DNA from 3 places in the Ectothiorhodospira sp. PHS-1 genome. Region 1 is predicted to be linked to each of the others. Evidence: riboswitches for the same ligand, from Rfam matches in the RefSeq annotation. Region 1 holds a riboswitch; each other region holds the start of a gene.

Evidence for each region. Region 1 has a riboswitch for cobalamin ahead of ECTPHS_RS05735 (TonB-dependent receptor domain-containing protein). Riboswitches for the same ligand answer to the same signal wherever they lie in the genome.
Region 2: linked by a shared signal. The riboswitch ahead of ECTPHS_RS07605 (energy-coupling factor ABC transporter permease) and the one ahead of ECTPHS_RS05735 (TonB-dependent receptor domain-containing protein) in region 1 are both predicted to bind cobalamin.
Region 3: linked by a shared signal. The riboswitch ahead of cobW (cobalamin biosynthesis protein CobW) and the one ahead of ECTPHS_RS05735 (TonB-dependent receptor domain-containing protein) in region 1 are both predicted to bind cobalamin.

The regions. Positions count from the first base shown of each region.
Region 1 covers NZ_AGBG01000009.1:62,354-65,626, forward strand. Annotated here, with positions in the region: gene ECTPHS_RS05735 (TonB-dependent receptor domain-containing protein) at 1-1,606, opposite strand, end outside; cobalamin riboswitch at 1,769-2,025, opposite strand; gene ECTPHS_RS05740 (cobalamin-binding protein) at 2,222-3,085, shown strand; gene ECTPHS_RS05745 (iron ABC transporter permease) at 3,082-3,273, shown strand, end outside.
Region 2 covers NZ_AGBG01000014.1:20,082-23,354, reverse strand. Annotated here, with positions in the region: gene ECTPHS_RS13995 (sensor domain-containing diguanylate cyclase) at 1-774, shown strand, start outside; cobalamin riboswitch at 849-1,094, shown strand; gene ECTPHS_RS07605 (energy-coupling factor ABC transporter permease) at 1,215-1,871, shown strand; gene ECTPHS_RS07600 (VWA domain-containing protein) at 1,866-2,492, opposite strand; gene ECTPHS_RS07595 (ATP-binding protein) at 2,516-3,273, opposite strand, start outside.
Region 3 covers NZ_AGBG01000014.1:13,611-16,883, forward strand. Annotated here, with positions in the region: gene ECTPHS_RS07570 (DUF4198 domain-containing protein) at 1-101, opposite strand, end outside; gene ECTPHS_RS07575 (hypothetical protein) at 134-451, opposite strand; gene ECTPHS_RS07580 (EAL domain-containing protein) at 673-900, shown strand; cobalamin riboswitch at 965-1,201, shown strand; gene cobW (cobalamin biosynthesis protein CobW) at 1,241-2,362, shown strand; gene cobN (cobaltochelatase subunit CobN) at 2,362-3,273, shown strand, end outside.

The DNA.
Region 1 (3,273 bases):
CGGCAATGAGGGTGGTCCCGAAAGACCAGTCCTGCCATCGCCGGTCCAGATCCAGACGCGCGATCTCGTTGGGGCGACGCCGCAGCTCATGACCGGTATGGCGGTTCTCATGATCCAGCAAGGTCAGGGACAGGAGGGCCGACCAGTGGGCATGACGCATCCCCGTCTCCAGTTCCAGGCCACGGATACGCGCCTTTTCCACGTTCTGCGGCTGCCAGAAAGAGCTGCCGGGCACCGGCGCCCACTCGATCAGATCGTCGATGTCAGACTGGAACACCGCCAGATCCGCATGAAAACCACCGGATTGATGACGCAGCCCCAGTTCATAGGTTTCGGAGGATTCCGGTGCCAGGTCCGGATTGCCGCCACCGGGCCAGTACAGGTCGTTGAAGGTGGGCGCCTTAAAGGCCGTGCCGCCGCTGGCACGAACCCGCCAGGCATCGGTGATCCGGTAGCCCCAGGCCAGCTGCCCGGTGGTTTCCTTGCCAAAAGCCTCGTTGTCATCCTGCCGCAGGCTGCCGGTCAGGGCATGATGCCCCAGGTCCAGCTGGAGCTGAGCATATACCCCCCAGTTGTCCCGCCGGGTCTCGTCATAGTCCCTGGAACTGCTCACTTTGTCTTCCTGGTAGTCCACCCCCGCCGTGAACAGATGATCCCCCAGCAGGAGGTCGTTCTGCCAGGCCAGCAGGTAGCGCGTCGTATCGATCCGTGACGAGGCCACCCCATTCTGGAAGGTTTCGTTCTCATCCCGGCTGTGGCTGACGCTCAGTTCACTGAACCAGACCTCGTGGAGCTGCCCACGGACACCGATTCGGGAGGCATGATGGACGAAATCGATCCAGTCCCGGGCCAACTGACCAGAATCGTAGTCGGTCTCTCCGAAGGCATGATGGAAGGAACCGAACAGCTCCAGACCCTCGGTAGCCTGGTGGGACAAACGTCCGGAGACACTGCTGTTGTGGAATCCGTCCCGACCGGAATCCCCCACCCCCCGCTGAACATCGATGCCATCGGTGCCGAAGTGACTGCCGGAGAGGCTGTAGCGGGTCCGGTCCTGGCTGCCGGATACCCCAAGGCCATATTCCCGGGTATTGAAGGAACCGGCCCCCATGTGCGCCCGCACCCGGGCCGGGCCGTCACCTTCCCGGGTAAAGACCTGGATCACGCCGCCGATGGCATCGGAACCATAGAGACTGGTTCTGGGTCCGCGAACAATCTCCACCCGCTCGATCTCCGCCGGGGGCAGGAACTGCCAGGAGGCACTGCCCAGGGTGGCGGAGCCCATGCGCACGCCGTCGATCAGCAACAGGGTGTGATCCGAAGCGGCGCCGCGCAGGAACAGGCCGGTGGTCTTGCCGAAGGGACCATTTTGAGACAGGGCAATGCCAGCCCGGGCCGCCAACAGATCCGCGAACGCCTTCGGCTGCAACCGCTCGATCTCTTCACGCTCGATCACGGTCACCGACGCCAGGGTCTGATCCACGGTCTGGGCCGTGCGGGTGGGGGTCACCAGGATGGGATCGAGCCGGGCGATCATTTCCTGGGCAGACAGGGCATGGGGAAGGGCCAGCAGGATCGCGGCCGACAGCAGGGACTTCTTGTGCATGGGGATACTCTCCGGCGCGCCGCCCGCGCGCCATGCAGTCTTGAATCAGGACGGCATGCTGGAGAGCCAGGGGCACGGGAAACCCGTCCTGGCACACGACCACGAACGGCACTTCCCTACCGGGGAACCCGAAGATATCGAGCCGCGCAAAGCCCTCCGCAATGCCGCGTAAGCGCATCAGGCCGGTCTCCGGGCTCGCGGGCGGGTCATGTACGACCTGGTCAGGGCACCTTCCCACGCTTGCGCGCAGTGGTTGTATCGCCCTGCCGGGGATCCTGGAAACACCATGGACCCCCCACCTCGCCTACCGTTGCGGGGGCAGCGCCGGCATTGTCCATGGCCTTGGGCCATGGTCGCACCGGCTTCCCGTTTCACCGGATGTGTGTCACGCATCCGGCACCTGAAGCGAGGCAGGATAATACGCAACAGGATCATGATTGGCTACCGCCAATGGGGTTTTTTCCGGCAGGATTGACCGCCGGCAACTGCTATAATGCCTGCCTTCAAGACTTGATCACCCACTATCGGCAATCAGCAAGAAAGGCGACGATGCGCGCAAAAAAAGCCCGTTTACCGATGATATCCGGCATTTTATGCCTCAGTGCCTGGCTGACCATGGCCACGGCCGACCCCGCCGCGCCGACGCCGGTCCAGGTCATCGATGACCGACAGCAGACGGTGTCCCTCGCCGCGCCGGCCGAGCGCATCATCAGCCTGGCCCCCCACATCACCGAGCTTTTGTTTGCCGTGGGTGCCGGCAACCGGATCGTGGGCACGGTGAGTTTCAGCGACTACCCGGCGGCGGCAGCGGACATCCCCAGGATCGGCAGCTACAAGCAACTGGACATGGAATCCATCCTGGCCCTGAAACCGGATCTGGTGGTGGCCTGGAGCAGCGGCAACGTCCAGGCCCAGGTGGAGCGCCTGGCCCGGCTGGGGCTTCCCGTCTACTACAACGACCCCGAGGATTTCGAACAGCTGGCCCTGGCCCTGGAACGCCTGGGCACCCTGGCCGGGCGGGCACCCCAGGGACGGGAAGCGGCCGAGGACTTCCGTCGGGATCTGCGGGCATTGGAAGCACAATACGGCGACCGGCCCAGGGTGACGGTGTTCTACCAGATCTGGGACCGTCCCCTCATGACCCTCAACGACCAGCACCTGATCTCCCGCGCCATCGAAATCTGCGGCGGCCACAACCTGTTCGGTGACCTGGAAGCCCTGGTCCCGCGACTGGATCGGGAAGTGGTGCTGGCCGCCGATCCGGAAGCGATCCTGGGGGGCGGCATGGGTGAGGACAGCCCGCACTGGATCGAGGAGTGGCGCCGCTGGCCGACCCTGACCGCCACCGCCAGGGACAATCTGTTCTTCATCCCCCCGTCCCTGCTGCAACGGGCCACGCCCCGCATTCTGGAAGGCACCCGGCAGGTTTGCGAAGCCCTGGAGACCGCCCGCACCCGACGCCCGGAGGCGACCGAGTGAGCCGACCGGCCCTGGTGCTGCCGATCCTGCTGGGGGCCGCCGGCCTGTCCCTGGGCATCGCCGTGGCCCTGGGCAGCGTCCCGCTGACGCCCACCGAGACCCTGGCCGTGCTCACCGGCGGCGGCGAGCCGCTGCACCGGACCCTGATCCTGGAACTGCGCCTGCCCCGCGCCCTGGCGGCCTTTGCC
Region 2 (3,273 bases), on a different contig from region 1:
ATGATCCTGATCACCCTCATCAGCATCTGGGTCACCCGTCCCCTGGTGGCCTTGAGTCGCTGGGCAAGCCGACTCGGACGGGGGGATTGGACCTACCGGCCCGACATCCGCACCCCGGTCAAGGAAGTCAGCCAGCTGTCCCAGGCATTGGGGCAGATGGCACATCGCATGGAACGACAGACCCAGGATCTGGAGCAGCAGGTGGCCACGCGCACGGCGGAGCTGGAGCAGGCCAACCAGGAATTGTCCCGACTGTCCCGCACCGACGCGCTCACCGGCCTGGCCAACCGACGCTGCCTTGATGAAGTGCTGGCAAGAGAATGGGCCAGAACCCGCCGTTTCGCCCAGCCGTTGAGTCTGCTGATGCTGGATATCGACTGGTTCAAGGCCTACAACGATCAGCATGGACACCCGGCGGGAGACCACTGCATGCAGGTGCTGGCCGACGTGCTACGGCAACATACCCAGCGGGCCACCGATCTGGCGGCCCGCTACGGCGGTGAGGAGTTTGCCGTTGTCTGCAGCGGTCTTGATCATGCAAGGGCCCTTGGATTGGCGGAAGAGATTCGCGGCATGCTGGAACAAAGGGCGTTGCCCCACGAAAGCTCCCCGTTGGGGGTGATCACGGTCAGCATCGGCGTGGCGACGCTGAATATGGGGGACACACGCTCACCCGGACAACTGATCGAAGCGGCGGATCTGGCGCTCTATCGCGCCAAGGCGGCCGGCCGCAACCGGGTTGTCTCGGTAGAGAACAAACACGTCGCACATTGACTTGCTTCCCCAAGGTTCGTAAGGTTTCGGCTGCTTCAGGTGACCCGGCGGCACGTGCCGTCGGGATCGCGGCACCCGTGCGTCCGGCCTACGGTCGGCGTCGAGTGTCGTGATCGGGAAGCCGGTGCGGCAGGTGACGTGAATATATTTCACACACCGGCCAAGGCCGGCGCTGTCCCCGCAACGGTAGGCGAGTCAAAGTGTGGCATCACGTCACTGTGCCGAAGGCGTAATACTGCGTCCGGCATGGGAAGGCGCCTCACCGGAAGCATAGCTTCCTCTCGTAAGCCCGGAGACCGGCCTCAAGCAACGACGCCACACGGCGGGGAACCGTGAACGGCGGCGTACATGCCTGGCAGGTCGCTGCACTTGCCGGGTTGCCTGCCGCCTTGATCCTGCCCCCCGCATGGTTTCTGGAACCCGATAGACCGAGGTCTGCCATGCATATCGAAACAGGCTTGATTGCCCAACCCAAACTCATCCTTGCCGGGGCCACCGCCGCGGTCGTACTTGCCTATTACCTACGCCACCTCATACGCCGCCCACAGGACTGGCCGCGTATTCTCCTGGCCACGCTTTTCTTCTCGGTCTTCATGGAGGCTATCCACTTTCACGTCGGGCCATCGGAGCTTCACTTCGTCGGGGCCATGGCCATCTACTTCACCCTGGGCTTTCTGCCCGCACTGTTCGGCTTTGCTCTAGGATTGCTCCTGCAGGCCCTCATCTTCGAACCTGCCGACCTGGCGCATTGGGCAGTCAACAGCCTCTCCCTGATCCTGCCGCTGCTGCTGGTCCACTACACCATCGGGCGACGCTACCGGGAACAGGGCGAAACCCTGACCTGGGGACGGATTTTGCGTCTGGATGCGATGTACTACAGCGGCGTGGCCCTGATGGTGGGTTTCTGGCTGGCGGGAACAGGTACAGGGATCAGCGCCTGGGCGCTGTGGGCCAGTTCTTATGCGCTCATCGTGCTCATCGAACCCCTGGTCACCTACGCCGCAGTGCGCTTGCTGAAAGCCCACGAAGGCAGGCGGCTGGGTCGTCTGTTTGCCGTGGATAATCTGCGTATCGCCTCTGCGCGGCAGTCCTCATAGGGCATTCACGTGCCCATGGGCACACTCCCAGGCCTGGGCGATCCTCGCCGCCCGTCCCAGGGAGACGGCTTCAGTCTCGAAGTCCACCACCTGGCAGACATCGGCATGCACGGGCCTGGGGGGAATCCGGTGGGTACGGCCATCGGTCAGCAACCATAGACCGATGCGCTTGTCGGGGTTCCGGCGGCGTACCTGCAACAGCAGGGCGTCCGCCAGGGCCACGCCGGAAGCCATCGGCGTTCCCCCACCGCCGCCAATAGGGGCAATCCAGTCCTCGTTGAAGACGGCGGCCCGGGCCGGAGGCTGCAGTACCCGCGCCCCGTTGCCCGAAAACCCGATCACCGCCAGTTCCCCCCGCAGAACATAGATCTGATGCACCCAGGCGGACAGCAGTCCCTTGGCCAGGGCCAGCTTGTCCCGACGCAGCATGGAACCGGAGCAATCCAGCACCAGACAATAGAGCATGTCACCATGCCCCCGGCGGCGACGATAAACCAGAGCGTCCCGGGTCAGGGGGCCATGCCCCTTGTGGATCAGGCTGCGGTGCCAGTGGATGACCCCCGGCTCAAGGCGGGAGAACTCACGCTGCCGACCGGGGTTGTCACCGCGCCCGTCGGGCACCTGTCCGGGTGCCCGACGGTGCGTCAGGGCTTTTTTACCGGCAAGGGCCTCGCAACATCCCATGGCCGGTAGGCCACCGGCTCCGGCGGCAGTACGCCCCATTCATCATCATGATCCGGTTCCGGATCCTGGCCACGGGACGTTTCCGTGGACTCCGATTCCATCGTCGCCCCGGCAGGAGGCGGACGCCTCTGCTCGGCGGCATGCGAGCCTTGAGGCGGAACCTCCACAGACTCGGAGCCGGCCGGCGGACGCCGGTGGTCCAGCACCAGGGCCTGCACCGCCTGCACGTCCTGTTCCTCTATCCGGGATCGTGCCGCCAGGGCGGCGTGGGCACGGGCGGCACGCAGCATGACCAGATCCGCCCTCACCCCTTCCACCCCTGCCTCGAAACACAACCGGCTGACCTGCCGGTGCAAATCATCCTCGAACACCAGACTTTCAAGTCGATCACGGGCCCGGCAGAGCCGCTCCAGCAATGTCCGTTGTGCCTGATCATGGCGCAGGACAAAGCCATGCGGGTCCATCTCAAAGGCCAGCCGCGCGCGCACGATGGCCTCCCGAGTGGGGGGATCGATCCCCCCGTCCAGGGTAACGAAAAGACCAAAACGGTCCAGCAATTGGGGGCGTAGCCTGCCCTCCTCCGGGTTCATGGTGCCCACCAGCACGAACCGGGCCGGGTGCTGATGGGAAATGCCATCCCGCTCCACCCGGTTGACGCCACCGGCACTCACATCCAGCAACTGGTCCACCAGCACGTCCGGCAACAGATTGACCTCAT
Region 3 (3,273 bases), on a different contig from region 1:
TGGATGAAGGAGGGGGTGTAGAGCAGCTGGAAATGGGCTTGCGTCGGCGCGGCGAGTCCAACCAGGAAAGCCAGGCCTGCTGTCATCAGGGATCGCTTCATGAGGGAACGGCTCCTTGGGAACGAAGGTGAGGTCAGGGCAGGATACGGCTACCGGGAATCTCGATCCGGTGACCTTCACCGGCATCGAATACCGCGGTATAGGTGCCTTCGGGCTTGTCGAACTCGATTTCGCTCAGGGTGTTGAGCTGGTCTTCCAGCAGCACCCCGCCACTGCCGTCCAGCACGCGGATGGTCACGCCGGCGGCGGATGAGCCGTCGGAGAAGCCGCCTTCGCAGAGAATGGTGCCGTCGCCGTTGTCGTAGCAGGCGAACAGGGGAGTATGGGCCAGGGCCGGGCCGCCGAGCAGGCACAGGGCCAGCGTGGTGGTGGGAAGGGAGACGAGCTTCATGATGCACCTCTTGCCGTCAGGGGGTGGGACGGGACTGGCTGGCTAGCCGCTGCAAGGGCATCACTGGCTGATTTTTATAACAATAACGATTCTTTTAATTGATTACGAAGTTACTTGCATTCGGCTTTGATGCCTTTGATGACTTATGTCAAGCCGGGTCAGCGCCGCGTCCGGGATCACGCGCTGGCACGCCGCAGTGATGCGTCCATGTCCGGGGCATCGTGGTCGTCGTCAAGGATATCGCCCACGACCCGGTCGATCTGGCCATGGTGCGGGCCATCAATACCATCGGCCATGAAATGGGCCTGAAGACTATTGCTGAGTTCGTGGAAAACGAGGAGGTACTGGAGGTCCTGGGCCGGATCGGTGTGGATTTCGTGCAGGGGTATCACATCGGCAGACCCAGGCCATTGGACGAGATCGCCCCGGTCCGTGTGCTGCCCCGGTGAGGGCGGGGGAAAGGTCACTGCCGGCATTGTCTGAAGGGTGCCATACCCGGTAAGCTTGCCCCGTTTGTTCAATCCTTCCACGGGTGCCCGCAGGCCAGTGCCTTCGGGTGAAACGGGAAGCCGGTGACGTCGCCGTGGCGACCATGCCGGCGCTGCCCCCGCAACGGTAGGTGGTGAGCAGGGATCATCCGGCCACTGTGAGGTTGCGCCTTCGTTCAGGCGCGCCTCATGGGAAGGCGATCCCCAGTGTGCCCCGGCACAGCCACGAGCCCGGAGACCGGCCCGCGGAATATCTGTCACTCCATCAACATGCACGCGGGCGGCGTGCAGGAGACATTCCATGTCTGCATTCTCGGGCGCCTTCCGGGCGCGCATCCCTGCCACCATCGTCACCGGCTTTCTGGGCAGTGGAAAGACCACGTTGTTGCGCCATATCCTCGATCATGCCCAGGGACGGCGCATTGCGGTCATCGTCAATGAGTTCGGTGAACTGGGCGTGGACGGGGAGATCCTTCGCGGCTGCACCGTGGGCTGCGAAACCGAAGGGGGCGAAGAGGCCGGTCGCATCTACGAACTGGCCAACGGCTGTCTGTGCTGTACCGTGCAGGAGGCCTTCTATCCGGTCATGCAGGCCCTGATGGAGCGCCGCGACGAGATCGATCATATCCTCATCGAAACCTCGGGCCTGGCCCTGCCAAAACCCTTGGTGCAGGCCTTCAACTGGCCGGCCATTCGCACCGGCTGCACGGTGGATGCGGTCATCACCGTGGTCGATGCCCCCGCCGTCGCCGCCGGCCGGTTTGCCGCCAACCCGGAGGCGGTGGAACGTCAGCGTCGCGCAGACCCCAATCTGGATCATGTCTCCGGTCTGCATGAACTGTTTGAGGATCAACTCTCCGCGGCGGATCTGGTGCTCTTGAACAAGGGGGACCTGATCACTCCGGAGGCCCTGCAACAGGTGGAGGCGCTGGTGCGCGGGGAGATCCCGCCCCAGGTCAAGGTGGTGACCGCCGATCACGGACGTCTGGATCTGTCCCTGTTGCTGGGTCTGGGTTGTGCCGCGGAGGAGGGCATCCATCTGCGCCACGCCCATCACCACCATCACCACCATGAGGGAGAGGGTGCCGCCCACGGGCATGAACACGAACACGAGCATGGACATGACGCCTTTGATTCCGTCGTCGTCGAGTTGCCGGCGGTGGATCGGGAAGCCCTGCTGGAAGGGCTGCAGACTCTGGTGTGCGAGCATGACATCCTTCGCATCAAGGGCTTTGCCTGCCTGCCCGGCAAGCCCATGCGGCTGGTGATCCAGGGGGTGGGCCGGCGCTTTGACAGCTATTTCGACCGTCCCTGGCGGCCTGACGAGTCGCCCCGGACCCGCCTGGTCTGTATCGGCCGTGGCCTGTCGGCCGCCGTGCTGCGGGAGGCTCTGGCACCGGCGGCGCTTGCGGAACCGGCCTGATGCACCTGCTGTCGGCCCAGCCCGGCGGCTTTGTGGATGACGACACGGTCACCATCCGGCTGGATCAGTCCCCGGCGGAGATCGTCATCCTCAGCGCGGCGGATACCACCCTGGCCCTGCTGGCCAGCCATTATCCCGGCAACCCTCAGACCCCGGGGGGCGGCCTGACCGGCTACCCGAGCCTGCGCCTGGCCAATCTGCTACACCTGCGGCAACCGGCTTCCGTGGATCTCTACATGGAAAGTGTGCTGGAACGGGCACGCCTGATCATCATTGATCACCTGGGCGGGGAGTCCTACTGGCCCTACGGCACCGAGCAGGTACAGGCCCTGTGCCGGCGGCGCGGCATCGACCTGGCCATGTTCTCCGGAGATCATGTGGAGGACCCTCGCCTACTGGCCGGCAGTACGGTGGCCCCGGAGGTCTGTCGGACCCTGTGGCGCTATCTGCGGGAAGGGGGCGGGGCCAATGTCCGGGCCTTTTACCGCTACCTGGGCGCCACCTTCTTCCAGTTGCCCCTGTCGGTGCCGCCGCCCCGGCCTCTGCCCGCCATCGGGATCTTTCACCCGGAGTTGGATGTGGGCACGGTGGCGGCCTGGGAGGCCCGCTGGATTCCCGGCGCCCCCCGGGTGGCCCTGCTGTTTTATCGTGCCCATTTGCAGGCGGGCAATATCCAGGTGTTCGACGCCCTGTGCGGGAGTCTGCTGGCGTGTGGTCTCAATCCCCTGCCTCTGGCCCTGATTTCCCTCAAGGACCCCCTGTGCCTGGACACCGTGCGCCGCCTGTGCCGGGAGCAGGCCGTGACTCTGGTGCTCAACAGCACCGCCTTTGCCCGGGGCGGGATGGAATCGGTCGCGGATACGCCATTGCTGGACGATGTCCCGGTGGTGCAGATACTGCTGTCCGGCGGC